DNA from 2 places in the Stenotrophomonas sp. YJH_SMC_43 genome. Region 2 is predicted to be linked to the other one. Evidence: predicted binding sites of a transcription regulator. Region 2 holds the regulator's gene; the other holds the start of a gene.

Region 1 (14,753 bases), on a different contig from region 2:
CACGCCGAGCAGGGTCACTGCACGCGAACCAGTCCAGCGGTTGCGCTCGAATAGCCACAGGCCGAAGGCCAGCAGCAGCAGGCCACCCAGCACCAGCGCCATGCCGTCCACGCCACGCTGCTTGCCCAGCACCCACAGCAGCCACAGCGCGGTGGCGTACATCGGGAAGGCCAGCACGTGCTTGAGCGTCTCCATCCACGGGCCCGGCTTGGGCAGGCGGCGCGCCAGTGCCGGCACGAAGCCGATCAGCAGGAACGGCAGCGCCAGGCCCAGGCCGAGGAACAGGAACACGGTCATCGCCTTCAGCGGCGGGGCAATGAACGCGTAGGCAATCGCGCCGCCCATGAACGGGCCGACGCAGGCACTGCCGACCACGCAGGCCAACGCACCGGTGAAGAAATCACCGGCCGGGCCACTGCGGCTGGCCAGCGACTGGCCGAGGTTGCCGATGCCGCCGCCGAGGGTGAACACGCCGGACAGGCTCAGGCCCACCGCGAACATGATGTAGGCCAGCACCGCGACCACGCCCGGGTGCTGCAGCTGGAAGCCGATGCCGACGGCGTTGCCGATCGCGCGCAGGCCGACCATCAACGCGCCGATCACCGCGAACGCGACCAGTACGCCCAACGTGTACCAGAGGGCGTGGCTGCGCGCGCGCTGCGGGCTTTCGCCACTCTGCGCCAGGCTCAGCACCTTCAGCGAGAGGATCGGCAGCACGCAGGGCATCAGGTTCAGTACCAGGCCACCGGCCAGGGCCAGCAGCAGCACCCAAACGAACGAACGGTCCGGATTCGGCGTGGTCGCCGGTGGGCGCGTGCGCAGGGCGTTGTCACCGCGCGCATCGGCAGCGAACTCATCGCCGTTTTCGGCGCCTGCAACGGCCGGGGTGCTGGCATCCGTATTGGGCACCGTCGGCAGCAGGCGCAACGGGGCGCCGTTGGCGGCTTCGCGTGGTGCGCCGCTGGCGGTAGGCAGCGGACTGATCACCTCGTTGCGCGGCGGCGACTGATCGGTGCTGGCGTTGATCTTGCCGGCCGGGATCAACAGCTTCACCCGGCGGGTCATCGGCGGGTAGCAGATGCCATCGGTCTGGCAGCCCTGGAACGTCACCACCAGGGTGCTGTCGACCGCATCGGCGACGGCGCGGCGCAGCGGCAGCGGCACTTCCACCTGGTTGAAGTAGACCGAGACATCGCCGAAATGCTCGTCGCGATGCGACTGTGCGGCCGGCCAGCGCAGCTTGTCGGCCAGCACGCCGGTGCTGCCGTCCAGCTTCACCGAAGTGCGGTCGCGATACAGGTAGTAGCCCGGCGCCGGGCTGAAGCGCAGCAGCAGGGTGTTGCCGTCACTGGCGATGGCATCGAAGCCGAACGCCTGCTCCGAAGGAAGCGGCAGCGCCTGGCTGTTGCTGGCGGCACCCGGCAGGCGCAGCCCACCGCTGTTGCCGGCACCGGCCAGCGGGTTGTTGAACGGGCTGGTGGCGCCGGCACGCGTGGCCGGCGCCGCGGCCTGTGCGCCGCTACCGGGCAGGGTGACCTGCACCACGCGCTTCTGCGGCGGGTAGCAGACACCGGCATCGGCGCAGCCCTGGTAACGCACTTCCAGGCTGATGGTGCCGGCGGCGTCGGTCGGCGTGCCGGGCAGGGTGGCCTGCAGGCGTTCGCGATAGGTTTCGACTTCGCCGAAGAAATCGTCGTGGTGCTTGTCGCCCTTGGGCATCTGCAGCGCGCCGGCGTTGAACGCCGGATCAGCCTTGACGCTGGTGCGGTGGCGATACAGGTAGTAGCCGGGTGCGATCTTGAACTGCAGTTGCACCTGGCCGCGTTCGGGGGCGGTGGCGGTCAGCGCGAACGCCTGGTCCACCGGCAGCAGGTCCTTCTCATCCAGGGCGAAGGCGGGCAGCGAGAGCCACATCAGGGCGCACAAGGCGGCGCCACGCGCAAACAGAGTCTTCAATCAGTGTCCTCTCGGGTCTGTGCCCGGATCCAGTCCAGATACGCCGGCAGGCCGGCCCGGGTTTCGACCGCGATGCACTCCGGGAGTTCATACGGATGCAGTTCGACGATCCGGGCAATCGCGTCATCGACGCGGCTTGCGGTGGTCTTCACCAGCAGTTGCAGCTCGGCGTCGGTGGTCACCTCGCCCTGCCAGCGGTAGGTCGACTGCGCGCCATCGAGGCGGGTCACGCACGCGGCCAGGCGCTCGCCGACCAGCGCGTGCGCGATGCGCTCGGCACTGGCCCGGTCCGGGCAGGTGGTCAACAGCAGCAGCACGGGATCGACGGTCGACATGACCGTCGAGTATAGGGCCGCCGCCGGGTCAGGGCCCGGCGGCGGCAGTGGACCGCTGCGTTGCGCGGTCAGTTGGCCAGCTGGCAGGTAGCCGGCTTGGCCGAGGTGAACAGGCCCGGGGTCGCCCACTCGGGGTGGTCGATGAACGGATTGCGGTTGCCCTGGAAGCTGAAGATCACGTCATTGCGCGCACGTTCGGCATCATCCGGCGGATCGGACAGGTGCCAGTCGATCAGCGTGGACAGCAGGCCCATGTAGGCCGGCGAACTGCTGGTCTTGACGATCTTGCTGCGGTCGTCGGTCAGCTCCAGGTCCGGCTCGGACTGGCCGGTCGCCGCATCCTTGCCGCCCTCGTAGCGGATGGCCATGTACAGCACCGCACGCGCCATGTCGCCCTTGCGCTTGCCCCACACCTCGAAGGTGCCGGTGTTGCCGTCCGGCGTGCGTACCCAGTTGGAGTTGCCCGGGTAACCGCCGCTGCCGCCGCCCTGGCCGTTGTTGGCCTCGGTGGCGCGCTCGCCGCAGTTGGCGTCGCACTTGCCGAACGGCTTGTTGCCACGGTCGGCGTTCCACTGCGCATCGGTCAGGTACAGCATGTGGGTGTCGGTGTACGGCGCGTACGGCAGGCCCTTGTCGCCGGTGGTGCTGGCAAAGCCCAGCGAGTTCGGCCAGGTGTGCTCGCGGTTGTACTTCAGGCCGCCGCCGCTGCCGGCGCGGTCGGTCACCTTGGCGTAGCTGCGGTTGCGGTACGCATCCAGGATTCTGCCGCTGTTGTTCGGATCCTCGTCGGCGATTTCCAGGATGGTCCAGGTGCTGGTGCCCGAGCCGCTGTACGGGTAGGCGGTGTGGCCCTTGATGGTGGCGTGCAGCGAGCAGCGCAGCTGGCTGGGGCTGCTGGTGTTGACCTTGGAGTAGTAGCCGGCCGGTACGCCCGGATTGCCCGGGTCGGGGTTGCCGCCGGTGCTGGCCACGGTGAAGGCGATACGGCTGTCGGCGGCCGGGTGTGCGCCCTGCAGGTCGGTGATGCGCGCGGCGCGGATATCGAAGCGGCAGGCTTCACCGGCCACCAGCGCGGTATTGGTGGACAGCTTCACGTTGCGACCGCTGGCCGGGTAGGTCAGCGGCACGCTGCCGGAAGTGCCGCAGCTCAGGGCGAAGGCGCCGCTGGCCAGGTTCACCGTCTCGCTGAACACCACTTCCAGGTCGGCGGCGGCCGGGAAGGTGCTGCTGCCCTGTGCCGGGGTGGTGGTAGACACCGACGGCGGCGTGTTCGGACCCGGGGTGCCACCACCGCTGAAGGTCTGGCCGTTGTTGCAGCTGCCGAAGGTCTGCCTGGCCGACTCGGCCCAGGTGAAGTGGGCGTACTGGCTGCCGCTGCCGGTCAGCTGCAGCGAGGTGCCCGGCGCTGTGCTGTTGGTCTCGGCCACCGGAATGTTCTGGCTGGTCATGCCGGCGGCAGGGCCACCGGAGGCGGTGATGGCGCCCTCGTAGCTGAGGAACTGGACCACCTTGCCGCTGGCATCGACCAGGGCGATGCCGTCGTTCGGGCCGTTCTGGAGGCCGTTGGTCGGGTAGCTGACCACGGCCAGGGTGGCGCTGCCGCAACCGGCGGCGGTGCCGGCCGGAACCGGGTTGTTGGCGTAAACCGTGGCGGCAGAAGGGTTGCTGCCGTTGTAGAGGTAGAGGCGGTAGCCGGACAGATCCTCACCGGCGGTGGCTACGACCTCGATCGCTTCGCCGACGTCACCGGCGGCGGTGCTGTCGTCGTAGTGCAGTTCGTTGATGAAGACCTCGGCCTGGGCCGGCGCGGCGGCCAGCGCCAGCAGGCAGGCGGCGGCAAGCGGGGACAGCAATCGCATCGACAACTCCTTGTGATTGGGAATGCGCGGCCGAGCCTAAGGCCGATCCAGTGACACTTTGTCGTAAATGAACGTCAGATATCTGACAGTGGGACATTGGTCACCAAATGTCACCCGTTCCCCCCTTGGCTTGCCGCGTTGCATCCCTATACAGGCGTCCACGCAGGGAAGGAGGTTTCCGGGTCCGGAGAAAAATTTCGGGATCGGCCCTTGAAAGGCCTGTGGAGGTCTCCATCTCTGTCGTGCTCCCGACTTGTCGGGCTTTTTCACGCGCGTTGCTGGCACTCGCCTGGTGTGACTGCTAACATCGCCGGACTTTTTCAGACCAATCAATAACTTAAGAGGTCTCTCATGAGCATCAAGCCGCTGCACGACCGCGTTGTGGTCAAGCCGATCGAAGCCGACGAAATCTCCGCCGGTGGCATCGTCATCCCCGACTCGGCCAAGGAAAAGTCCACCAAGGGTGAAGTTGTGGCCGTCGGCCCGGGCAAGCCGCTGGACAACGGCAACGTGCGCGCGCCGTCGCTGAAGGTTGGCGACAAGGTCATCTACGGCCAGTACGCCGGCAGCTCGTACAAGAGCGAAGGCGTCGAGTACAAGGTCCTGCGCGAAGACGACGTGCTCGCCATCATCGGCTGAGCCTCGGCGCGACCTGCTTTTCTGTAAGACATCCCTTTTCGTCGCCGGGCCCGGCCCGGCGCAAACATCGAGGTAATCGCAATGGCTGCCAAGGATATTCGTTTCGGTGAAGACGCCCGTTCGCGCATGGTGCGCGGCGTCAACGTTCTCGCCAATGCCGTCAAGGCCACCCTGGGCCCGAAGGGCCGCAACGTCGTGCTGGAAAAGAGCTTCGGCGCGCCGACCATCACCAAGGACGGCGTCTCCGTCGCCAAGGAAATCGAACTGGCTGACAAGTTCGAGAACATGGGCGCGCAGATGGTGAAGGAAGTTGCTTCGCGCACCAACGACGACGCCGGCGACGGCACCACCACCGCCACCGTGCTGGCCCAGGCCCTGATCCGCGAAGGTGCCAAGGCTGTTGCCGCCGGCATGAACCCGATGGACCTCAAGCGCGGTATCGACAAGGCCGTCGTGGCCGCCGTTGCCGAGCTGAAGACCATCTCCAAGCCGACCGCCGACGACAAGGCGATTGCCCAGGTCGGCACCATCTCGGCCAACTCGGACGAGTCGATCGGCCAGATCATCGCTGACGCGATGAAGGAAGTCGGCAAGGAAGGCGTGATCACCGTTGAAGAAGGCTCGGGCCTGGACAACGAGCTGGACGTGGTCAAGGGCATGCAGTTCGACCGCGGCTACCTGTCCCCGTACTTCATCAACAACCAGCAGTCGCAGACTGCTGACCTGGATGACCCGTTCATCCTGCTGCACGACAAGAAGATCTCCAACGTCCGTGACCTGCTGCCGGTGCTGGAAGGCGTCGCCAAGGCCGGCAAGCCGCTGCTGATCGTTGCCGAAGAAGTCGAAGGCGAAGCGCTGGCGACCCTGGTGGTCAACACCATCCGTGGCATCGTCAAGGTCGTGGCCGTCAAGGCTCCGGGCTTCGGCGACCGTCGCAAGGCGATGCTGGAAGACATGGCCGTGCTTACCGGCGGCACCGTGATCTCCGAAGAAGTTGGCCTGTCGCTGGAAAAGGCCACCATCAAGGACCTGGGCCGCGCCAAGAAGGTGCAGGTCTCCAAGGAAAACACCACCATCATCGATGGCGTGGGTGACAAGGCCAACGTTGATGCACGCGTGGCGCAGATCAAGACCCAGATCCAGGACACCTCCTCCGATTACGATCGCGAGAAGCTGCAGGAACGCGTGGCCAAGCTGGCCGGCGGCGTTGCCGTGATCAAGGTCGGCGCTTCGACCGAAATCGAAATGAAGGAAAAGAAGGATCGCGTCGACGACGCCCTGCACGCGACCCGTGCAGCCGTTGAAGAAGGCGTGGTCCCGGGCGGCGGCGTTGCCCTGGTCCGTGCGGTCACCGCGCTGGCCGGCCTGAAGGGTACCAACGAAGACCAGAACCACGGCATCCAGATCGCCCTGCGCGCGATGGAAGCCCCGCTGCGCGAAATCGTGGCCAACGCCGGTGAAGAACCGTCGGTCATCATCAACAAGGTCAAGGAAGGCACCGGCAGCTTCGGCTACAACGCCGCCACCGGCGAGTTCGGCGACATGCTGCAGTTCGGCATCCTGGACCCGACCAAGGTGACCCGTTCGGCGCTGCAGAACGCGGCCTCGATCGCTGGCCTGATGATCACGACCGAAGCCATGGTTGCCGAAGCTCCGAAGAAGGACGAGCCGGCCATGGGCGGCGCCGGTGGCATGGGCGGCATGGGTGGCATGGGCGGCATGGACTTCTAAGTCCCCGCGTTACCGATGCAATGAAAAACCCCGCCGGAAGGCGGGGTTTTTTTTTGGGGCCGGTCGGAATCGAATCAGATCCACGCCATGCGTGGATACCGCTCCCAGGCGGGTATCTACGCGCGGCCCTCGCGCCGCTGCAGCCACAGGTGGGCCGCCAGCAGGGCCAGCGCGCCACCCGCGATCATGCCCTGTACCCACGGCAGCTCCGTGATCGGCGCAAGCAGCAGGCCCGCCGCCATGCCGATCAGGCTGGCGCCGGCGCCCACCCGCTGCCGCCGCTGCCGATGTGCAGCCTGGCGATGGCGTGCGGCGATGCGCAGGCGCCGTGCATCCGGCTGCAACACCGCTTCGGCAATGGCATCGATCTCTGGGCGATTCATCCTGTCTCCTGCATTGCGTCCGTGTCTGCATGCTGCACGACTGCGGGACCTGTGTGCAACGGCAACGCTTCGATCATCTGACGAACGCCTTCGCCGCGCCGTACTCCCACTGCCACGGCACGCCGGTGTCGCCCAGCACAAACGCTACCAGGGCCGGGAAGGCCGCCTCTGCCCGCACATCGTTGCCCAGGATCACCACGCAGCGCTGGTGCTGCTCCACGCATACCAGCGTGTTGCCCACTGCATCGTCGTGGCCGCCCTTGTAGAAGCCTGCGCCCTGCGGGCCGAGAAACGTCACCACGCCCAGACCTGCCGCCAGGTCCTTGCGTTGCTGCGCCTTCGGCAACTCCGGTTGCAGGGTGGGGAACTGGCTGGCCGTGGTGATGGGCAGCTGCGGCCGCACCAGCTCCCTGCGCATCGGTGCGGATAGCCCGTCGCCACGCACGTAACCGGCGGCGAAGCGGGCCATGTCGGCAATGGTGGTATCCATGGACCCTGCCGCACGTACGCGGCTGCGCTCATCATGCGGTTCGGCCACACCTTCCGCCGTCCAGCCATCGGCCAGGTTGGCGGCGAAATCCTCGCGCCACATCATGCTGGTGCGGGTCATGCCGAAGCGGTCGAACACCCGCTGCTGCATCAACGCGCCCACATCCTCGCCCAGCCGCCCGCGTTCGATCACGAACTGCAGCAGGATCAGTCCCTCTCCGGAATACCCATATCGACTACCCGGATCAAAGTGGAACTTCAGGCGCCCATCGGGCTCCAGGAAGCCGAAGTTGGCAAAGCCACTGGAATGGTTGAGCAGCAGGCGCGGGGTGAGCTGGCGCCAGCGGGCATCGCCGGCCAGCACGCTGTAGTCGGCGTACTTCTTCGGTTCCGGTGGATAGTCCGGCAGCGGTTTGTCCAGGGCGGTAGCGATGCTCGCATCCAGATCGATCCGCGCGTCCTGCGCCAGCTGTGCGACCAGGTGGCCGAAAGCCATCTTGGTCAGTGACGCAGCGTACATCACGGTGTCGGTGCGCAGCGGCTCGCCTGCGGCGTTGCGTTCACCGTAGGCGGCCACATGCACCACCTTGCCGCCATCGATCACCGCCAGCGCCATGCCGCGCGCGTGGGCCGCCTGCATCAGCCGCTGTGCTTCGGCATCGATGCGAGTGGGCGAGGGCACGGGTGGCGGCGCGGCCAGTACCGCCAGCGGGAGCAGCGTCAGCAACATCAGGGTGGCACGGCACATGCGTGGAACTCCTGGTGGGGCGCACGGTGATGCTACGCCAGGCTGCCGCTGGCGTCATTGCCAGATGTCAGCTGGCCTGCGGCCGGCGCAGGCAGATCCGGGCCGCGCCGGCACCGATGTCCACCTGGCCGCCACGCATTGCATCCGCACCAAGGATCAGCGCCGGCCGACCCTCCAGGCCGATCGCCTTGAACACTGGCAGTTCGCTGATGCGGACCTCCATCGACGGGTGCTGCCAGCCGCTGCCGGTCATGCCGGGCAGGGTGTACAGCCAGGTTGCCTGCTTTCCGCCGCCCAGGCCTTCGGTGCCCTTTTCACGCACCCGCACCCGCGCGTCGCTGCCGTCGGTGCGCAGCCCCAGTGCGCGGGCTGCTTCGGCGTTGAGGATGGTCTGCGCGGCACCGGTGTCGACCACGGCGATGGCGTCCACCGCGGGCGCGCCCAGTGCAAGCCTGATGAAGCCGAACTGGCGCAGGCCGTCAGTGCGGCCGGGCAGCGCATTGGGCTGGCAACCCGGTCCTTCCAGGTTCAATCCACCGGGTGTCCACAGCGCCAGTTGATTGCGGCCGAAGTCCCAACGGGTGTCCCAGCGTCCGGTCAGATCGTTGCCGATCAAGCCGTCAATGGCCGGATCATCGCCCTTCGGCAACGACGATAGATCGACCTTCATGGCTTGGGCCTGCAGCTGCCAGCTGCCCAGCTGCCAGGACGTGCTGCGTATGCGCTGCAGCCGCGCGGAAGCTGCACTTGCCCCTTGGGCCTGTGATACCTCTGCATCCGCATCCTCCAGACCATAGCGCCGCACGACGCGGTCATCGACCAGAGTGGCGCCTGCCGCGCTGTCGACCACGAAGCGCAGCGGTTCGGCACGCCCGTCCAGCGACACGGCCACGGCCGGATGACCGCCCTGCATCCACATCGGCAGGATGTGTTCGGGGGGATCGGACGCCAGCGCAGGCAGCGGGGCAGCAAGCAGGAAGAATGGGATGAGGCGCAAGGGAAGTCTCCGCAGTGATCATGGGTGACCATTGGCGCGCAGCGGCGTATCGCGGGAATATCGGCGTTGATACCGTCCTGATACAGACCTGCCTGATACTGCCCGCATGACGACTCCCGCCCGTGTCTTCGTTGTCGATGACGACGCCAGCATCCGTGATGCCATCGCCGATTGCCTGCTGCTGCACGGCTACCAGGTGCGAGTGGCTGCCGACGCAGCGGCGCTGGATGTGCTGCTGCAGGTCGAACGTCCGGACCTGATCGTGCTTGACTGGATGATGCCCGGCGAGGATGGACTTTCGGTCTGCCGCCGATTGCAGGCGCGGGCGATCCCGATCCTGATGTTGTCGGCGATGGGCAGCGCACCGGACAGGGTGATCGGCCTGGAGATGGGCGCGGACGACTATCTGGCCAAACCGTTCGATCCGCGCGAGCTGCTGGCGCGGGTACGTGCGCTGCTGCGCCGGCAGGACAAGCTGCGCGCGCAGGTCGCCAGTGAACTGCGCTTTTCTGGTTGGCGGTTGCTGCCGGAACAACGTCGCCTGCTGGCCCCGGATGGCAACGAGCTGGTGCTCAGCCGTGGTGAATTCAGCTTGTTGCTGGCGCTGGCCGAACGCCCCGGGCGGGTGCTGGGGCGCGAGCAGCTGCTGCAGCTGAGCCGTGGCGAGCCCAGTGACAGCGTCGACCGCGCGGTCGACCTGGCGATCAGCCGCCTGCGCCGCAAGCTCGGGCAGGCTTCACCCGGTGCGGAATCGCTGGTGCAGACATCGCGTGGCGAAGGCTATCGCTTCGACGCCGAGGTACAGCTGCTGTGAGCAGCCGGTGGCCGACCGCGCGTTGGATCACGATGCTGGCCCTGGCCAGCCTGCTGCTGGCGACGCTGGTCAGCGTGGCGGTGGTTGGGTGGATGCCTCGGCCCGCGCCGCCACCGATGCGGTTGGACCAGGCCGTGCAGGTGCTGCGAGGGGAACAGGCCGCGGCACCACTGGGCCTGCATCTGGCGACGCAGGATGCGCCACCACAGGGCAGTGCCAGTGACTGGCTCACCCAGTTGGCGGCGCTGCAGATGGGTTTGCCGGCGAAGGAGGTGCGCCTGGTCTGGAGCGGACAGGGCAAGGCGCCTGATGTGCAGGTCATCGAAGGCGGCGCTGTGCTCGACGCCACGGCGCGGGTCGGTGTACTGAAGGCGCAGGCCGCGCTGCTGACCGCGATGCAATGGCCGCCGTTTGAACTGGGCATGCGCCAGGCCGATGGCCGATGGCAGGTGGTGGGTAGTGACCACAGCGATCTGGCGGCGTGGCGCCGGCAGGTCGTGCTGGCGCTGCTGGGCGGTGCCTTATTGTTGGCGCCGCTGGCGGCGTGGGCATCGATCCGGCTGGTGCGTCCACTACGACGCTTGGCCGATGCCAGTGCACGTGTGGACCTGCAGGCCGAAACACCATTGCCGGACGACGGCCCACGCGAAGTACAGATATTGGCTGCAGCGATCAGCACCGGGCGCGTGCGCCTGCGCGAACAGGCCCAGGACATGACGCGCATGCTGGCCGCAGTAGCGCACGACCTGCGCACGCCGTTGACCGGCCTGCGTCTGCGTGCGGAGTTCGCACCGCCACCGCAGGCGGCGCGGATGGTGGCCGACATCGAACGCATGGATACGATGATCGAGCAGGTGCTCGACTACGCACGCGGCGAACTGCAACCACTGCAGTTACGGCCGCTGGACCTTGCCGCGTTGCTGGAGGAATGCGTGCAGGGTGCCCTGCTGCGCGGCGTCGAGATCTCCATCGAGGGACCGGACACCTTGCCGTGGCAGGGCGACGCGCTCCTGCTGCGGCGGGCGATCGACAACCTCATCGACAACGCAGACCGCTACGCCGGTGCCGTAGACCTGCACATCGCCATGGAAGGCAGTCGCATGCAGCTGGATGTGATGGACCGCGGTCCGGGCATCGCCGAGGACGACCGCGCACGCCTGCTGCAACCCTTCCAACGCAGCGAGAGCTCGCGCAGCCGCGCCACAGGAGGGACCGGCCTGGGCCTGGCGGTGGCGGCCAACGTCGCACGACGGCATGGGGGCGAGCTTCTGCTGCTGCAGCGTGACGGCGGCGGACTGATCGCACGCCTGCTGCTGGGGCCGGTTTCCTGATATCGCCTTGATACTGGCGTTGGAGCCTTGTTTTGCAATATGATTAGGCGCCTAATCATGTTGGAGAGAGCCATGCTGGAAGCCAAGCACAGTGCCCTTCTGGATGAAGCGCAACGACGCGGCCATACCGGCGTCGCGCAGCTGCGCCTGTGTTTCCAGCTGCTGTCGCTGTCATCGGCCATCGACCGCGACTGCGCCACGCGCCTGGCGCCGCACGGGCTCAGTGAAGGGCGTTTCATCGTGCTTTTCCTGCTGCACGGCGCGGGTGGCACGCTGCCTCCGCATGAACTGGCCGAGCGCGCAGGTGTCACCCGCGCCACGATCAGTGGCCTGATTGATGGCCTGCAGCGCGAAGGGCTGCTGCAGCGGCGCAGTGACGCCGAAGACGGCAGGCGCCTGCAGATCGTGCTGACCACACAGGGGAAGTGCCTGGCCGAGACGCTGTTCAACCAGCACACGCAATGGATAGGGGGCTTGTTCAGCGGGTTGGACGCGGAAGAACAGCAGCACCTGTCGCGATTGCTGCATAAGGTCTGGCAGCACACCGATGCCGGACGAGAGCCTGCAGCATGAGCCCGGCGATCGCGGCGCAACGGCTGCATGCACTCAACACCGGCCATGCCCCCACCACCCATCTGGCCGAATGCCTGGCAGTGGATTTCGCCGCGCTGCTGCAGGTGGTGGCGCCTGCGCTTGCACCGGAAGCGCTGCAACGCATGCAGGATGCCTCAGGCAAGGGCATCACACTGCGCATGGCCTTGGCTGCGCAACTGCTGCGTGAGGCGGGGCAGGGCGATCCCGTGCAATGGCAGGACCATGCGTCCGACACCGTGCGCGGCTGGGCCTGCTACCTGATCGGCAGCGATGCCCGCGCGACGTTGGCAGAGAAGCTGCAGCAGATGCGCACGCTGGCCGACGATCCACACTTCGGTGTGCGCGAATGGGCGTGGCTGGCGCTACGCACGGACATCGTTGCCGCGCCGATGCAGGCGCTTGAGTACCTGCAACCGTGGACACAGGAAACTTCGCCGTACCTGCGCCGCTTCGCCTGCGAAGCACTGCGTCCGCGCGGTGTCTGGGCCACACATATCGCGCTGTTCAAGCAGCACCCTGAACATGCATTGCCGATGCTGGAAGCACTGGCTGACGACCCGGAACGCTACGTGCAGGATTCGGTCGGCAACTGGCTCAATGATGCCGGCAAGACTCAGCCGAAGTGGCTGCGCGTGCTGTGCACGCGTTGGCAGCACGAGCGCCACAGCGACGCCAACGCCTACATCCGCAAACGCGCACTGCGCTCGCTCCGGTAGTGCCGGATGCTGGCCGACAAACCCGCAACCCCGTCAACCTCAAGGAAGAACCACCATGTCGCACACCTTCATCGAGCTCTATACCGCCACGCCGGCCTGGACCACACTGCCGCCCGAGCAGCGGAATGCCTTCTTCGCCCGTATTGGCGCCGGCATGCAGCAGTTCGATCCAGCCCGCATCACGCCGCTGGCGATGGGCCGCATTGCCAGGGACGTACCGCATAGCAGCGATGAACAGTTCTATGCGGTCTGGCGCTGCGCGAGCCGCGAGGAGGTCGATGCGCTGGTGGCTGGCATTGCCGCTACCGGCTGGCATGAGTACTTCACCACCACCCATGCGGTAGGCGCGATGGACAGCATGGCCCAGCACTTGGCCGACCTGGCCGCCTTGTAGCGGGGCGGCAGACGCCGGCAGATCCCGGTCCTCGGCATGGGTGGCACATGCGCCTGTCACCCGGACGCGGTAAACAGGACATTGCCCATGTCCATCCGCAGGGAAGTCGATCATGCAGAGCACGCTCCAGGTCACGTTGTTCGGCCCTCTTGGCGACAGCCCGGCGTTGCAGTTGCCGGGGCTGGAGGGGCCGTCGGTGGCCATCCAGGAATCGGCCCTGCGGCGGTTGGTTTCCGACCTCTACACCGCGCGTTCCCTGCTCAACCCCGAGCAGCTGGACGAGGCCCGGCGGGAACTGGATCGCGTGCTGGAACGCTGGGCCGACATCCATGAGGGCCTGCTGCTGGACGTGGAAGTGCATGGCAAATGAGCGACTTTGCGTGGTTGCCGCCGCGTAGGCCGGGCTGGCGCGCATCTCGCTGAACCGCGTCCCCAGTTGCGTATGAAACATTTTGCACTGCGCAAAAGCTGTGCTATCAATAGATCCCATGAACGCAGCCCCCACCAGCTTTTACTGGTATTACTTTCCGAAGCCACCGGCGGAGGAAGGATTGCGCTCACCCTGAAGAAAGCTTCAGACGCATTCCCGAAAGCCGCCAGCGAACCTGGCGGCTTTTTTCATGCCGCCACGCTGGGGACCCCCAACGTTCCGGAGATCTCCCGCAATGCCCCCGCACACCGACGACCTGCGTATCCGCACCATCGAACCGCTGACACCGCCTGCCCAGCTGCTGGCGATGCTGCCCTGTGACGATGAAGCCTCCGACACCGTCAGCGCCTCGCGCGCGGCCCTGCACCAGATCCTGCATGGCCGCGACGACCGCCTGGCAGTGGTGGTAGGCCCGTGCTCGATCCACGACCCGAAGGCCGCCATCGAGTACGCCCAGCGCCTGAAGCCGCTGCGCGACGCGCTGGCCGGCGAACTGGAAATCGTCATGCGCGTGTACTTCGAGAAGCCGCGCACCACGGTGGGCTGGAAGGGCCTGATCAACGATCCGGACCTGGACGGCAGCTTCAGGATCGACAAGGGCCTGCGCATCGCACGCGGCCTGCTGCGCGACATCAACAAGCTGGGCCTGCCGGCCGGTGTCGAGTTCCTTGACGTGATCTCGCCGCAGTACATCGCCGACCTGGTGGCATGGGGCGCGATCGGCGCACGCACCACTGAAAGCCAGGTGCATCGCGAGCTGGCCTCGGGGTTGTCGTGCCCGGTCGGCTTCAAGAACGGCACCGATGGCAACGTGAAGATCGCCGCTGACGCAGTGGGTGCGGCGTCCAATCCGCATCACTTCCTGTCGGTCACCAAGCAGGGCGGAACCGCCATCGTGTCGACCACCGGCAACCCGGATTGCCATGTGATCCTGCGCGGCGGCAAGCAGCCGAACTACGACGCAGGCAGTGTTGCCGAGGCCTGCCAGGTGCTGGCCAAGGCCAAGCTGCCAGCGCGCCTGATGATCGACGCCAGCCATGCCAACAGCCTGAAGAATCCGGAGAACCAGCCGAAGGTGATCGACGACATCGCCGTTCAGCTGGAAGACGGCGAACAACGCATCGTTGGCGTGATGATCGAGAGCCATCTGGTTGGTGGTCGCCAGGAACTGGTGGAAGGCCAACCGCTGGTCTACGGGCAGAGCATCACCGATGGCTGCATCGACTGGGACACCACCGTGACGGTGCTGGAGCGGCTGGCCGCGGCCGTGCGCGCCCGCCGTGAAGTGAAGGTGTCCGAAGCCGCCTGATGGAAGCCGCTTGAGTGCGGCACGTGTG
Region 2 (14,753 bases):
GCCTGGAGCGTTACATGCAGCAGTACCCGGAAGCGCGCCTGCCACGCGACCTGCGCCCACTGCTGGACGACTGAAGCGGACGGGAATACCTGGCAACCCCGTAGAATGGCGGGAATGCTCGATACTCTCGCCCAGCCGGTCAGCCACACGCTGGAAGTCAAACACAGCCGTTTCATCGCCCATGCCGCGCCGATCGAAGGCGCCGCAGCGGCCATGGCGTTCCTGCAGCAGGTCGCGGTGGCCGATGCCACCCACAACTGCTGGGCCTACCGGCACGGGCAGGACTATCGCTCCAGCGACGATGGCGAGCCGGCCGGCACGGCTGGACGTCCGATCCTGGCGGCGATCGACGGCCAGGGTTTCGACCGGGTGATGGTGGTGGTGACCCGCTGGTTCGGCGGTATCAAGCTCGGCGCCGGTGGCCTTGTACGCGCCTACGGTGGCGCCGCCGCCGAGTGCCTGCGTACCGCGCCGCGCCTGCCGCTGCTAGTGATGGCCCGGCTGCAGCTGCTGGCCGGCTTCGAGGATCTGGGTACCCTGCACGCCACCCTGCCCGCCTTCGGTGCCGAAAAGCGCGATGAACAGTTCGATGCCCATGGCGTGTGCCTGCGGATCGAATTGCCTGCCGATCAGGTCGACGCATTGAAAATCCGCCTGCGCGACGCCACCCGTGACCGTATCCGCATAGAAGACGACGACCAGGATGACTGACAAGGACGACGCCCCCGCTTCGACCCCGCCGCTGCGGCGCCTCGGCAGCCTGCGCACGCTGTGGCCATTCGTGCGCCGCCATAGCGGGCTGTTCACCGCCTGGCTGCTGGCCCTGGCGGTGTCTTCGGCCGCCACGCTGAGCCTGCCGCCGGCGGTGAAGCAGATGATCGATCATGGTTTCAGCAGTGGCGGCCAGATCAACCGCGCCTTCGCCCTGCTGATGCTGGTGGCGGTCGTGATGGCGTTGGGCACGGCCGCGCGTTTCTACTTCGTGTCGCTGCTCGGCGAAAAAGTCGTGGCCGACCTGCGCAGCCAGCTGTATGCCCACCTGATCCAGCTGGGCGCCGGCTTCCACGACCGCAGCCGCAGCGGCGAACTGGTCTCGCGCCTGACCGCGGACACCGAACTGCTGCGCAGCGTGGTCGGCTCGACCATGTCCGTAGCATTGCGCAGCACGGTCACTGTCATCGGCAGCCTGGCGATGCTGTTCGTCACCAGCCCGCGGCTGGCCGCATGGTCGCTGCTCGGCATTCCACTGGCGGTGCTGCCGATCATCATCGGTGCGCGCAAGCTGCGCACGGTCGCGCGCAACAGCCAGGACCGCATCGCCGATGCCAACAGCCTGGCCAGCGAGACGCTGGGCGCGGTGCGCACGGTGCAGGCACATGCACGCGAACCATACGAACGCGGTCGCTTCGACAAGGCGCTCGGTGACGCCATCGGCGCCGCCCGCCGCCGCATCGGTGCACAGTCGCTGGTCACCGCCAGCGCCATCCTGCTGGTGTTCGGCGCCATCGTCGGTGTGCTGTGGCTGGGCGCGCACGACGTCATCGACGGCCGCCTCAGCGCCGGCACGCTGGGTCAGTTCGTGCTGTATGCATTGATCGGCGGCGGTTCGGTGGGCGCGCTGGCCGAAGTATGGAACGAGCTGCAGCGCGCGGCCGGCGGCATGGGCCGCATCGGCGAACTGTTGCAGGAAGACATCGAGATCCGCGCACCGGCCCAGCCGCATGCACTGCCGCAACCGCTGCGTGGCGAGATCCGGTTCGACGACGTGGTGTTCCACTACCCGCAGCGACCGGAGCAGGCCGCACTGGACCACTTCAACCTGCATGTGCGCCCCGGCGAGACCGTAGCGCTGGTGGGTCCGTCAGGGGCGGGCAAGAGCACGGTGCTTTCGATGCTGCTGCGCTTCCATGACCCGGCCAGCGGCCACATCGACGTGGACGGCATCGACGTGCGCCAGGTCGACCCGGCCGAGCTGCGTGCGCAGCTGGCGCTGGTGCCACAGCAGCCTACGCTGTTCGCTGCCAGTGCCCGCGACAACATCCGCTATGGCCGCCTGCAGGCCAGCGACGCCGAGGTCGAGGATGCCGCACGAGCGGCCGAGGCCGACGGTTTCCTGCGCGCGTTGCCGCAGGGCTATGACAGCGAGCTGGGTGAGCGCGGTGCCCGCCTGTCCGGTGGCCAGCAGCAGCGTGTGGCGATTGCCCGTGCGCTGCTGAAGGATGCGCCGATCCTGCTGCTGGATGAAGCCACCAGCGCGCTGGATGCACAGAGCGAACACAGCGTGCAGCAGGCATTGGAACGGTTGATGGCGGGTCGCACCACGCTGGTCATCGCCCACCGCCTGGCCACCGTGCTCAAGGCCGACCGCATCGTGGTGATGGACCAGGGCCGCATCGTCGCCGAGGGCACGCACGCACAGCTGCTGGCCGAAGACGGACTGTACGCTGAACTGGCACGCCTGCAGTTCATCGATTGATGACGTCCGGCTAACATCGGCGCGGCCAAGCTGGCCGCGCAACTGCAGCATCCGCTGAAGGAGGTGCACGATGTCGTTCCGTCAGTTCCCCGCCGTCGACAGCAACGGCGAAAGTCACATCATCATCGAGTTCAAGCCCGAGGCGAATGGCAGCGGGCACCATTCCGAAGCCACGCCGCGCTACGAGCTGGATGATGGGCGGCCGCTGGTGCGCGATGGCCGCGAGTTCACCACCAGTGGCGGCGAGTTGAGGTTGACGATTTGAGGTTCGCCGGGCATGGCCCGGCGCTACCGGATTTCATTCCGCCCTGCTCTGGTGGGTGTCGACCTTGGTCGACATGCTTTTTGCCAAAGGCGGTCGAGCATGGCTCGACGCTACAAAAAAGCATGGTCAATTTTTCACCAAGCATCTTGACAGCCTTGGCTGCCAAGGGCTGCGCGCGGTTATCCACACCTTTGCTCAGAAACCATCCACATCGCCTGTGGATGAATTCAGCCCAGCACCCGTCCGATGCCGCTGGCGTCCACCTCGGCCGCCGCCCGGGTGATCGCCGCCGGATCGCTGCCGGCCACGAATCCGATACGGAAATGCACTTCGCCGCCAGGCGTTCGCGAAGAATGGATCGACGCCAGGCTGATGCGGTGCTGCTCGAACACGTTCAGCAGTTCACGCAACGACCCCGGCCGGTCTTCCGGCAGGTGCACTGACAACGCATTGCGCTCGGTCAGGTCAGCCAGCAGATAGCCCACGCGTTCGAATGTGTAATTGCCGTCCGCGAGCGCCTGCTCGCCGAAGGCAGTGCGATTGGCCGACAGCAGCTGCTCCCGGAATGCAGCACGTGCACCGTCGTCACCCTGCCCGACCTGCGCCTGCAGGGACTGCAGCTGGCCGACCAGCCGCTCCAGCATCGGCGCTACGTATGGGTTGCCGAACTGGATGTCTTCGTAGATCGCCGGGTTGAGCGACAGGATGCGCGAGATGATCGCCGTATCCAGCTCGAACGATGCCGACCGGTACGGCATCATCGCGGCCAGATCGCCCAGCTGCGGCTGGTACTGGCGCAGCACGCCGGCCTGGGCCAGGTGAGTGGCATGCACCATCGCCTGTACCAGCGCCATCATCTGGTCGTGGTGCTGCGGCGTGGCGCGCACGCACTCAGCCTGCAACGCCGTGCACAGCGTATCAGCCCACGGCTGCCAGTGCTGCAGCCGCGCTTCGCAGACCACCATCACCCGGCCCTTCAGGGTCGGCGCCTTGGGCGGAGCGGTCATCGGGTGCAGGCCGACCACTTCGGCTTGAGAGGCCAACATCGCCTGGACCGGCGCTTCCTTCACCGAGGTCACGTCCAGCCACAGTCGGTCGCGTTCACGGCCTGCGGACTGCCGCACGTACTCGGCGATCAACGCGGGCGTGTGCCGGATCGGCGCCGAGAACACCAGCACGTCGGCCTGCGCCAGCAGCTCTTCCGGCGTATGCGAGTCCGGATCGGCCGGATCGTGGCCGATCACCTTCAGCTGCATGTGCTGCTGGAAGAAGCGGGTCAGCCAGCGCCCGTAGGCGCCGGCACTGCCGATGATGCCGACCGTGCGCGGCGTACGTTCGAGCAGGCCGCTCATGCCACGCGTTCGGCGCGGAAGCGCGACCCTTCGGCCAGCGCGGCAGGCGCTGCAGCAATCACGTCGAACTCTTCGAAGCCGTTGTCCAGGGTCGCCTCCAGCGCCGCGTGGGTGCCGGCAATCGCACGCGAGATCGCCTGTTGCATCGATTCGCCGCGCAGCAGGAACGACACCACCAGCGACATCAGCACATCGCCGGTACCGGCCACGTCCACCGGCAGCAGCGGCGAGGTCCAGCGCCAGGTCTCCTCGCGGCCAACGGCCAGGGTCACCAGTTCACCCGGGGTGCCGCCTACGCTGTGCGCGATCACCCAGTGCGGGCCACGATCCAGCAGCGTGCGTGCGGCGGCGATGGCATCAGCCTCGGCGAGCGCCGGCATGCCGGTCAGGCGATTCAGTTCAAAGGCGTTCGGGGTCACCAGCCAGGCATGCGGCAACAACCGCTCGGCGAAGATCGCTTCCAGGCCCGGTTCCACGTAGGGGCCGGTGTGAGTATCACCGATCACCGGATCCAGGCAGTAACGCAGCTGCGGGCAGGCCGGCAGGATGTCGTCCAGCCAGTCGGCGAAGGCGGCACCATTGGCCGTGCTTCCAAAGTAGCCGGAGACGAGCATCCTCGCCCGCTGCGGCAGGCCACGCTCGTGGGTGCCCCGCAACAGATCGGCGAACCAGTCGGCGGGCAGCACGCGACCGCGGGTGGTGTCGTAGAACGGCGCGTTGCTCAGCAGCACGGTCGGAATTTCGGCTACGCGCACGCCGAGCGCGCGCATCGGCGGTACGGCGGCGCTGTTGCCGGCATGGCCGTAGACAAGTTGCGACTGGACCGAGATGACATCGATCGGCGACGGGCCGTCGGGCCGCTGGCGGCGGCCGTGGACCAGGTGGTTATCAAGGAATTCGCTCATGGCCGCATTCTACGCCCAAGGGGGTTTTCGGCAGGGCTTGCAGCCCTGCACCTGCTCTATGCAACGGCAACGGCAACGGCAACGGCAACGGCAAAAGCCAGAGCGGCATTCCGTGAGTTGGCGGGGCGGTGTGGGTGGTCAGGACACGCCGTAAACCCATCCATGGGGGCTCGATGGCGCCATCCATGGCGCCAACGGTCCTGCCCACCCACACCGCCCCGCCTTCGACAGGTTCATGCGGCTGTTGGTAACTGCGGCTGTTGGTAGGTGTCGACCTTGGTCGACACGGTAGATCCATGCCATGCGTGGATGAATTCATTCGATATCTGACAGATGTGTCGACCAAGGTCGACACCCACCAGAGCAGAGCGCTGCTCCAACAGATCGCGGCCAACTGTCGAAGGCGCGGTGGGTCCGGTTGAGGGGGCGTGAGCCGCATGGATGCGGCGACCGAGCTTACATGGACGTACTTGCAGCGTCCCCCTCAACCGGACCCACCCCGCCAACCCACGGATAGCCAGCTTCTGCTGTTGACGTTGACGTTGCTTCGGCGGGTGCAGGGCTGCAAGCCCTGCAAACCAAACCCCCTCAGTGAGCAGCAGGCCGAGATGGCGGCAGCCACGCCGCCACGATGCCGAGTAGCGGCAGGAACGCGGTCAGCTGGTAGACGTACTCAATGCTGGTCTTGTCCGCCAGCAGGCCGAGCACGGCAGCACCCAGTCCGCCCATGCCGAAGGCGAAGCCGAAGAACAGGCCGGACACCATGCCGATGCGGTGCGGCATCATCTCCTGCGCATAGACCACGATCGCCGAGAACGCTGACGACAGCACGAAGCCGATCAGCACCGCCAGCACCGTGGTCCAGAACAGATCCGCATGCGGCAGCATCAGTGCGAACGGCGCCACGCCCAGGATTGAAGTCCAGATGATCGGCTTGCGCCCGATGCGGTCGCCCAGCGGCCCACCCAGGAAGCCACCGGCAGCGGATGCCACCAGGAACGCGAACAGATGCAGCTGCGCCTGTGCCACCGGAATGCCGAAGTGATGGATCAGGTAGAAGGTGAAGTAGCTGCCGATGCTGGCCATGTAGAAGTATTTGCTGAAGATCAGCACCAGCAGGATCGCCAGCACCTTGGCCACGGTGCGCGACGGATGCCGCGGGGCCATCGACGCGGCGCTGGCCGGACGCGGGGTGCCCAGATGCAGCGCATACCAGCGGCCGACATAGGTCAGCAACGCGATGCCGATCAGGGCGGCGCCGGCAAACCACGATGCGGCATGCTGGCCATACGGCACGATCACCGCCGCGGCAATCAGCGGGCCCAGCGCGGTACCGAAGTTGCCGCCGACCTGGAACACCGACTGTGCAAAACCATGGCGGCCGCCCGAGGCCAGCCGCGCGATGCGCGAGGCTTCCGGATGGAAGATGGCCGAACCAATGCCGACCATCGCCGCCGCCATCAGCACCACCGCGTAGTTCGGTGCGAAGCCCAGCAGCAGCATGCCGCACAGGGTAGAAGCCATGCCGATCGGCAGCGAGTACGGCGCCGGGCGGCGGTCGGTGGCCATGCCGATCAACGGCTGGAAGATCGAGGCGGTGAGCTGGTAGGTCAGCGTGATCAGGCCGATCTGGGTGAAGCTGAGATTGAAGCCGCCCTTGATCACCGGATAGATGGCCAGGATCAGCGACTGCATCATGTCGTTGACGACATGCGAGGTGGAGATGGCGGCCAGCACGCCGGGGGCCACCGGGCGTGAGGTCGTTGCGGGAGAAGCCAGGGTCGACATGGACACAGTCAGTTTGGGGGCGAGCCACGCATGCTACGGTGACCTCCCCCTCCCTTCTGCCGCGTTCGGGTCATGGCATATCGCAAAAAGGACACCCCCTGCCCGGTCCGCGAGACTGCGCCGTGGAACGAGGTTCCGGTGCACCGCCCAGTGACCTGCCGCGCCCGCCACTACAAGCCCGGCACCCACATCGCGCCCCACCGGCACCGCCGTCACCAGCTGGTGTTCGCCATGTCCGGACTGATGGTGGTGCGTGCGGACGGCGGCCGCTGGGTGGTGCCTTCGACCCGCGCGATCTGGGTGCCGGCCGGCATGGCCCATGCGGTGGACTGCATCGCGGAAGTACACATGCGTAGCCTATACGTGGAGCCGGACTTCGCGCCGCAGCTGCCGGACGAGGCATTTGCGGTACAGGTAGCGCCGCTGCTGCGCGAGCTGCTGCTGGCCGCCAGCCTGATCGAGACCGCGCATGTGGACGACAGCCGCGACGGCCGCCTGGTGCGCCTGCTGCTGGACGAGCTGCACCGCATGGACGTGCTGCCGCTGCACCTGCCCTCCCCCACCGACCCGCGCCTGCAGCGGATCTGCCAGCACATCCAGAAGCATCCCGGCGACGACGCCACGCTGCAGGATTGGGCGCAGGCGCTGCAGGTGGACGTGAAAACCATCCAGCGCCATTTCGCCAGCGAACTGGGCATGACGTTCGGCCAGTGGCGACAACAGGCGCGGCTGCTGGCCGCGATGGAACGGCTGGCGGTCGGCGACAAGGTCATCGATGTCGCGCTGGCGATGGGTTACGACAGCCCGAGCGCGTTCACCAGCATGTTCAAGCGGCAGCTGGGGCAGACACCCGCGGCGTTTTTCCGCTGACGGCATACAAAAACGCCGGGCATGGCCCGGCGCTAGCGTTCAACGCTTGGGTTAAAAACTCAGGACGTCATCCGGTCCCAGAAGCCCTTCACGCCATCGATGAAGGTGGCCGACTTCGGCGAATGCTTGCGCGCTTCCTCGCCGACGAAGGTGGCTTCGAACTGCTCCAGCAGCTTGCGCTGCTCGTTGGTGAGGTTGACCGGGGTCTCCACCACCACACGGCAGTACAGGTCGCCCTCGCTGCGGCTGCGCACCGAACGTACGCCCTTGCCACGCAGGCGGAACAGCTTGCCGGTCTGGGTCTCGGCCGGGATGCGGATCTCCGCCTCGCCGCCCAGCGTGGCCACGCGCACGGTGTCGCCCAGTGCGGCCTGCGAGATGCGGATCGGCACTTCGCAGTGCAGGTCGTCGCCATCGCGCTGGAAGATCGCATGCTCGCGCACGCGCACTTCCACGTACAGATCACCCGGCGGCGTACCGGCCGGACCGGCTTCGCCCTCGCCCTGCAGGCGGATGCGGTCGCCGGTGTCGACGCCGGCCGGCACCTTCACCGACAGCACCTTGTCTTCCTCGACACGGCCGTTGCCATGGCAGGTCTTGCAGGGCTTGGCGATGATCTGGCCACGGCCGCCGCAGTTGTGGCAGGCCTGCTGCATGGCGAAGATGCCGCGCTGGATGCGCACCTGGCCACGGCCATGGCAGACGTTGCAGATCTCGACCTTGCCGTCTTCGGAGCCACTGCCATCGCAGTCGCCGCACTCGGCCAGGGTCGGAATCTCGATGCGGCGCTCGACGCCGCGCACGGCTTCTTCCAGGTCCAGCTCCATCACGTAGCCGATGTCGGCGCCGCGACGGGCCTGGCGCGGACCACCGCCGCCACCAAAGATGTTGCCGAAGATATCACCGAAGATATCGTTCATGTCCGGGCCGCCCGGACCACCGCCGCCCATGCCGTGCTCGAACGCGGCGTGGCCGTGGCTGTCATACATGCGGCGCTTGTTGCCGTCGGACAGTACTTCGTAGGCTTCCTTGCACTCCTTGAAGGAGGCTTCGGCCGCCGTATCGCCCGGGTTGCGGTCCGGGTGGAACTTCATCGCGCAGCGGCGGTAAGCCTTCTTCAGCTCGTCGTCGGTGGCGGTGCGGGCAACGCCCAGCACTTCGTAGTAATCGCGCTTGCTCATATCGTGAATCGGGTTCCGGAAAGTCGGGATTCGTCAAAGCGGAAGAGCGGAACCAGGTCCGCTCTTGCGTCGGGCGCCCCGACACGCCGGTGGGCGGTCAGGACCCTGATGCGACAACGGGACGCTGATGGCCAGCGTCCCGTGTCGGTCCGGATCAGGACTTCTTGTCGTCCTTGACTTCGGTGAACTCGGCGTCGACCACGTCATCCTGCGCCTTGCCTGCGTTGCCGGCGTCGGCACCCGGGGCAGCACCGCCCTGGTCGGCCGAAGCGGCAGCGAACAGCGACTGGCCAGCTTCTTCCAGCGCCTTCGACTTGGCTTCGATCTGTGCCTTGTCGTCACCCTTCATCGCGGTTTCCAGATCGGCCAGGGCCGCCTCGACCTTGCCGATCACTTCGCCACCGACCTTGCTGCCGTGCTCGGTGATCGCGCTGCGGGTGCCGTGGATCAGGGCGTCGGCCTGGTTGCGGGCCTGCACCAGTTCCTGGAACTTCTTGTCTTCTTCGCGGTTGGCTTCCGCGTCGGCGACCATGCGTGCGATCTCTTCCTCGGACAGACCCGAACCGGCCTTGATCTCGACCTTCTGTTCCTTGTTGGTCTTCTTGTCCTTGGCCGACACGTGCAGGATGCCGTTGGCGTCGATGTCGAAGGACACTTCCACCTGCGGCAGGCCACGCGGCGCCGGCTCGATGCCGGACAGGTCGAACTTGGCCAGCGACTTGTTGAAGCGGGCCTGTTCGCGCTCACCCTGCAGCACGTGCACGGTCACGGCCGACTGGTTGTCCTCGGCGGTGGAGAACACCTGCGAGGCCTTGGTCGGGATGGTGGTGTTCTTCTCGATGATCTTGGTGAACACGCCACCCATGGTTTCGATGCCCAGCGACAGCGGGGTCACGTCCAGCAGCAGCACGTCCTTGACGTCGCCACCCAGCACGCCGCCCTGGATCGCCGCACCCAGTGCCACGGCCTCGTCGGGGTTGACGTCCTTGCGCGGTTCCTTGCCGAAGAACTCGGTCACCGCCTGCTGCACCTTCGGCATGCGGGTCTGGCCGCCGACCAGGATCACTTCGCTGATGTCGCTCGAACGCAGGCCGGCATCGTTCAGGGCGACACGGCACGGCTCGATCGACTTCTTGATCAGGTCGTCCACCAGCGCTTCCAGCTTGGCGCGGGTCAGCTTGATGTTCAGGTGCTTCGGACCCGACGCGTCAGCGGTGACGTACGGCAGGTTCACTTCGGTCTGCTGGGCGCTGGACAGCTCGATCTTGGCGCGCTCGGCAGCGTCCTTCAGGCGCTGCAGGGCCAGCGGATCCTTGCGCAGGTCGATGCCCTGGTCCTTGTTGAACTCTTCAACCAGGTACTCGATGACGCGGTTGTCGAAGTCTTCGCCGCCCAGGAAGGTGTCGCCGTTGGTGGCCAGCACTTCGAACTGCTTTTCGCCGTCGACGTTGGCGATCTCGATCACCGAGACGTCGAAGGTGCCACCGCCCAGGTCGTACACCACGATCTTGCGATCCTTGTTGTCGCCCTTGTCCAGGCCATAGGCCAGCGCGGCCGCGGTCGGCTCGTTGATGATGCGCTTGACGTCCAGGCCGGCGATGCGGCCGGCGTCCTTGGTCGCCTGGCGCTGGCTGTCGTTGAAGTAGGCCGGCACGGTGATGACCGCTTCGGTGACCTTCTCACCGAGGAAGTCCTCGGCGGTCTTCTTCATCTTTTCCAGCACCTTGGCCGAGATTTCCTGCGGCGCCATCTTCTTGCCGTCGCTGGTGGCCACCCAGGCATCGCCATTGTCATGGGCGAGGATGCTGTAGGGGACGTGCGCGATGTCCTTCTGCACTTCGGCGTCGGTGAACTTGCGGCCGATCAGGCGCTTCACCGCGTAGAAGGTGTTCTTCGGGTTGGTCACGGCCTGGCGCTTGGCCGAGGCGCCGACCAGGACTTCGCCGTCCTTGGTGTAGGCGACGATCGACGGGGTGGTGCGATCGCCTTCCGAATTCTCGATGACGCGGGCCTTGCCGCCGTCCATGATCGCCACGCACGAGTTGGTGGTGCCGAGGTCGATACCAATGATCTTGCCCATGGGGGAGACTCCTGAGGATGCTTGTTGGGGTCAGTCCGGCCGTTCGGCCGGTGGATGAATACGATGTGGGGGAGGCTCGTGGAACATTCAAGCCATCTCCCGAACGCTGTGTTCAGCGCCTGGAAAACCTTGCCAGGCATGGCCTGGCTCGACCGGGGCCGGGCATCACCCGGCCCAGTCAATCAATCGGCGGCCACCACCACCAGCGCCGGCCGCAGCAGGCGCTCGTTCAGCAGGTAGCCCTTCTGGAACACGGTCACCACGCTGCCGGGGGCCGCGCCCGGGGCCGGCACCTGGCTGATGGCCTGGTGGTGTTCCGGGTTGAACGGCTGGCCGGTCGGGTCCAGCAGGACCAGACCGTTGTCGGCGGCAACCTTCAGCAGCTGCTTGTAGGTCAGCTCCAGGCCTTCGCGCAGCGGGTGCGGGTCGTCGCCGGCGGCCTTCAGGCCGGCATCCAGGCTGTCGAACACCGGCAGCAGCTCGCCGAGCAGCTTCTCGTTGGCGAACTTGCGGGCCTGCTCGATGTCACGGGCCACGCGCTTGCGCTGGTTCTCCAGGTCGGCGCGCTCACGCAGCGCATCGGCCTTGATCTGCTCGACTTCGGCGCGCAGGCGCTCCACTTCGTCGTTGACGCCGGCGGCGGCAGCCGCATCAGCGGCACTCTGCTGGGATTCGATATCTGGCTGTTCGTGGTTCATGTCTGGGTCCCTGGCGGTCACTCTCCGCCTCCACCCACACTAGTGTGGGCGGGATGCTGCGTTTCAAGCGTCGGATGTTCCGGGAGTGCGCCCGGCGGGTGAAAAGGCCGCGCCGAGCACATCGGCGGTGGCCTGCACCAGCGGGATCATGCGGTCGTAGGCCATCCGCTTGGGGCCGATCACGCCCAGCACGCCCAGCACCTGGCCGTTGGCGGTGTACGGGGCGGTGACCAGCGAGACGCCCTGCAGCGGCATCATCCCCGTCTCCTCGCCGATGAAGATGCGCACGCCCGGCGCCTGGATGGTCCGCTCCAGCAGCTGCAGGATCTCGCGCTTGCTGGAGAACAGCTCGAACAGTTCACGCAGGCGCTCCAGGTCGGACAGGTCCTGCACCCCCATCAGGCGGGTCTGGCCGGCCACCAGCATGTCGTCGGCCGCCGGCTGCAGGGCCTGCTCGGCCAGCTCGATGCTGTGCGCCAGCAGCTGCTCCAGCTCGGACCGGGCGTCGCGCAGTTCCAGCAGCAGGCGGGTGCGGATCTCGGCCATTGGCAGGCCGGCGAAATGGGCATTGAGGTAGTTGGCCACCTGCTCCAGCTGGCCCGGCGCAAACTCCTGGCGGGTCTCGATGACGCGGTTCTGCACCTCGTTGTCGGCAAACACCAGGATCGCCAGCACCCGGCGCCCATCCAGCGCCACGAAATCTATCTGGCGGAAGGCGAACTGCTCGCGCCGCGGCGCGCTGACCACGCCGACGAAGTGGCTCATGGCCGACAGCAGCTCCGAGGCGCTGCCGAGCAGGGCCTGGGTGCTGCCGCCGCCAGCCAGTTCCTGACGCAACCGGGCCAGCTCGCCCTCGCCCGGCGGCTGCATCTGCAGCAGGCTGTCGACGAACACCCGGTAGCCGTGTGCGGTCGGGACGCGCCCGGCCGAGGTGTGCGGCGAGGCCAGCAGCCCCAGGTCCTCCAGGTCGCCGAGGATGTTGCGGATGGTGGCCGGGCTGACCTCCAGGCCGGCCACGCGCGCCAACGTCTGCGAGCCGACCGGCTCACCGTCCTGGATGTAACGCGCGATCAGCGTGCGCAGCAGATGGCGCGCACGCGGGGCAAGCTGGTCGGGAGAACCGTGCATGGAATCAACCTGTGAGACACGGACACTAGATAATGGCGGCGCATCACCTTGGCAAGTCATTGGACCTCCCTCGCCCACGTGCTAGCGTTGCGCGGCTGCTGATACCCCCTTACCCATGCTCAGACATCTTTCGATCAAGGATTTTGCCGTCGTCCGCGCCACCGAACTGGAGTTCGGGCCAGGCATGACCGTCGTTTCAGGCGAGACCGGCGCCGGCAAGTCGCTGATGGTCGACGCGCTGGGCTTCCTGTCCGGCCTGCGCGCCGACAGCGGCGTGGTCCGCCACGGCGCCGCGCGCGCCGAGCTTTCGGCCGAGTTCACGCTGGACCAGCTGCAGGCCGCGCGCCAGTGGCTGGCCGACAACGAGCTGGACGACGAAGAACAATGCCAGCTGCGCCGCGTGATCCGTGCAGACGGCGGTTCGCGGGCGTGGATCAATGGCCGCCCGGTGACCCTGGCCCAGCTGGGCGACCTGGCCTCGTTGCTGGTGGAGATCCACGGCCAGCACGAACAGCAGGCCCTGCTGGCGCGCCCGTCGCAGCTGGCCCTGCTGGATGCCTATGCCGGCAACGAGAACGAGCGCCGCCAGGTGCGCCGCGCCGCGGCCGCATGGCAGGCACTGGTCGATGAATCGCTGGCGCTGTCGCAACAGGGCGACGTGAGTGACCGGATCGGCTTCCTGGAACACCAGCTGCGCGAGCTGGACCGCGAAGACCTGGAGCCGGAGTCGATCGTGGCGCTCGGTGCCAGCCATCGCCGCCAGGCCCACGCCAGCGCCCTGCTGAGCGCCTGCCAGGCCGCCAGCAACCAGCTCAACGGCGATGACGGCAGCTCCGCGCTGGACCTGCTGCAGCAGGTGCGCCACGAGCTGTCGCGCCTGATCGAACACGACCCGCGCTTGGGCGAGGTGGACGGCCTGATCGAGAACGCCTCGATCCAGCTGCACGAAGCCCTGTCGCTGCTGGACCGGGTGCACGATGACCTCGATGCCGACCCGGAGCAGTTCGAAGAGAACGAGCGCCGTCTCGGCCGCCTGCACGACCTGGCCCGCAAGCACCGCGTGCCGATGGACGAGCTGGGCGCGCAGCGCGAGCGCATGCACGCCGAAGTGGAGCAGCTGCGCGGCGCCGACGAACGCCTGCAGCGCCTGGCCGGCGAGATCGACAAGGCCGCCGCCGACTGGCGTGTGCAGGCTGAAGTGCTGACCGCCAGCCGTCGCAGCGCTGCTGCCGAACTGTCGGCCACCACCACCGGCATCATCGCCGAGCTCGGCATGGGCGGTGGCCAGTTCCTGATCGAGCTGGAGCCGCAGGATGCCGGCAAGCCCGATCCGCAGGGTGCCGAGCGCGTGGAGTTCCTGGTCGCGGCCAATGCCGGCCAACCGCCGCGCGCCCTGCGCAAGGTCGCCTCGGGCGGTGAACTGTCGCGTATCTCGCTGGCCATCGAAGTCGCCGCGCTGGACCTGGATGCGGTGCCGACCATGGTGTTCGACGAGGTCGACTCCGGCATCGGCGGCGCCGTGGCCGACATTGTCGGCCAGAAGCTGCGCGCCCTCGGCGAGAAGCGCCAGGTGCTGTGCGTGACCCACCTGCCACAGGTCGCCTCCAAGGGCCACGCGCATTACCGGGTCAGCAAGGCGCCAGTGGAAGGCATGACCCAGAGCGCAGTGGAAAAGCTGGACAGCAAGGCGCGCGAGGAAGAGCTGGCACGCATGCTCGGCGGCGTGGAAGTGAGCAAGGAAGCGCGCGCCGCCGCACGCAAGCTGCTGCAGGTGTAACGCCGACCGGGCCGAGCATGGGCTCGGCTCTACAGGAACGTCCCGAACGAAACCGACATGTAGAGCCGAGCCCATGCTCGGCTTCTGTCCGCCGGCGCTCTCACCCCAAGGGCCGTGCCAGGTCCACCGTTTCCACCAGGTAATCCAGGAACGCGCGCACCCGCAGCGGCAGGTAGCCGCCCTGCCCCAGGAACACCGCGTGCACCTCTTCCAGGTCACCGGGATTGGCTTCC

Evidence for each region. Region 2 encodes HrcA, which represses chaperone genes, less so after heat shock. Its sites were predicted from a motif close to TTNGCACTCNNNNNNNNNGAGTGCNAA; they were not measured.
Region 1: AC5QAH_RS15060 (co-chaperone GroES) is a predicted target of HrcA. The motif match lies at 4,429-4,455, and genes of this name have one in related genera.

Annotation. Positions count from the first base shown of each region.
Region 1 covers NZ_JCAFVQ010000003.1:621,162-635,914, reverse strand. The annotation lists gene AC5QAH_RS15075 (protein-disulfide reductase DsbD family protein) at 1-1,956, opposite strand, end outside; gene cutA (divalent-cation tolerance protein CutA) at 1,953-2,291, opposite strand; gene AC5QAH_RS15065 (endonuclease) at 2,360-4,150, opposite strand; gene AC5QAH_RS15060 (co-chaperone GroES) at 4,502-4,789, shown strand; gene groL (chaperonin GroEL) at 4,871-6,520, shown strand; gene AC5QAH_RS15050 (hypothetical protein) at 6,637-6,903, opposite strand; gene AC5QAH_RS15045 (serine hydrolase domain-containing protein) at 6,977-8,140, opposite strand; gene AC5QAH_RS15040 (aspartyl protease family protein) at 8,208-9,137, opposite strand; gene AC5QAH_RS15035 (response regulator transcription factor) at 9,244-9,951, shown strand; gene AC5QAH_RS15030 (sensor histidine kinase) at 9,984-11,282, shown strand; gene AC5QAH_RS15025 (MarR family winged helix-turn-helix transcriptional regulator) at 11,355-11,855, shown strand; gene AC5QAH_RS15020 (DNA alkylation repair protein) at 11,852-12,592, shown strand; gene AC5QAH_RS15015 (DUF6616 family protein) at 12,648-12,986, shown strand; gene AC5QAH_RS15010 (hypothetical protein) at 13,099-13,356, shown strand; gene AC5QAH_RS15005 (3-deoxy-7-phosphoheptulonate synthase) at 13,652-14,725, shown strand.
Region 2 covers NZ_JCAFVQ010000002.1:977,211-991,963, reverse strand. The annotation lists gene AC5QAH_RS11110 (hypothetical protein) at 1-74, shown strand, start outside; gene AC5QAH_RS11105 (IMPACT family protein) at 115-711, shown strand; gene AC5QAH_RS11100 (ABC transporter transmembrane domain-containing protein) at 704-2,476, shown strand; gene AC5QAH_RS11095 (hypothetical protein) at 2,547-2,741, shown strand; gene AC5QAH_RS11090 (prephenate dehydrogenase) at 2,969-4,093, opposite strand; gene pdxY (pyridoxal kinase) at 4,090-4,998, opposite strand; gene AC5QAH_RS11080 (MFS transporter) at 5,587-6,786, opposite strand; gene AC5QAH_RS11075 (AraC family transcriptional regulator) at 6,859-7,656, shown strand; gene dnaJ (molecular chaperone DnaJ) at 7,716-8,837, opposite strand; gene dnaK (molecular chaperone DnaK) at 8,992-10,917, opposite strand; gene grpE (nucleotide exchange factor GrpE) at 11,100-11,615, opposite strand; gene hrcA (heat-inducible transcriptional repressor HrcA) at 11,679-12,743, opposite strand; gene recN (DNA repair protein RecN) at 12,859-14,520, shown strand; gene AC5QAH_RS11045 (LysR family transcriptional regulator) at 14,621-14,753, opposite strand, start outside.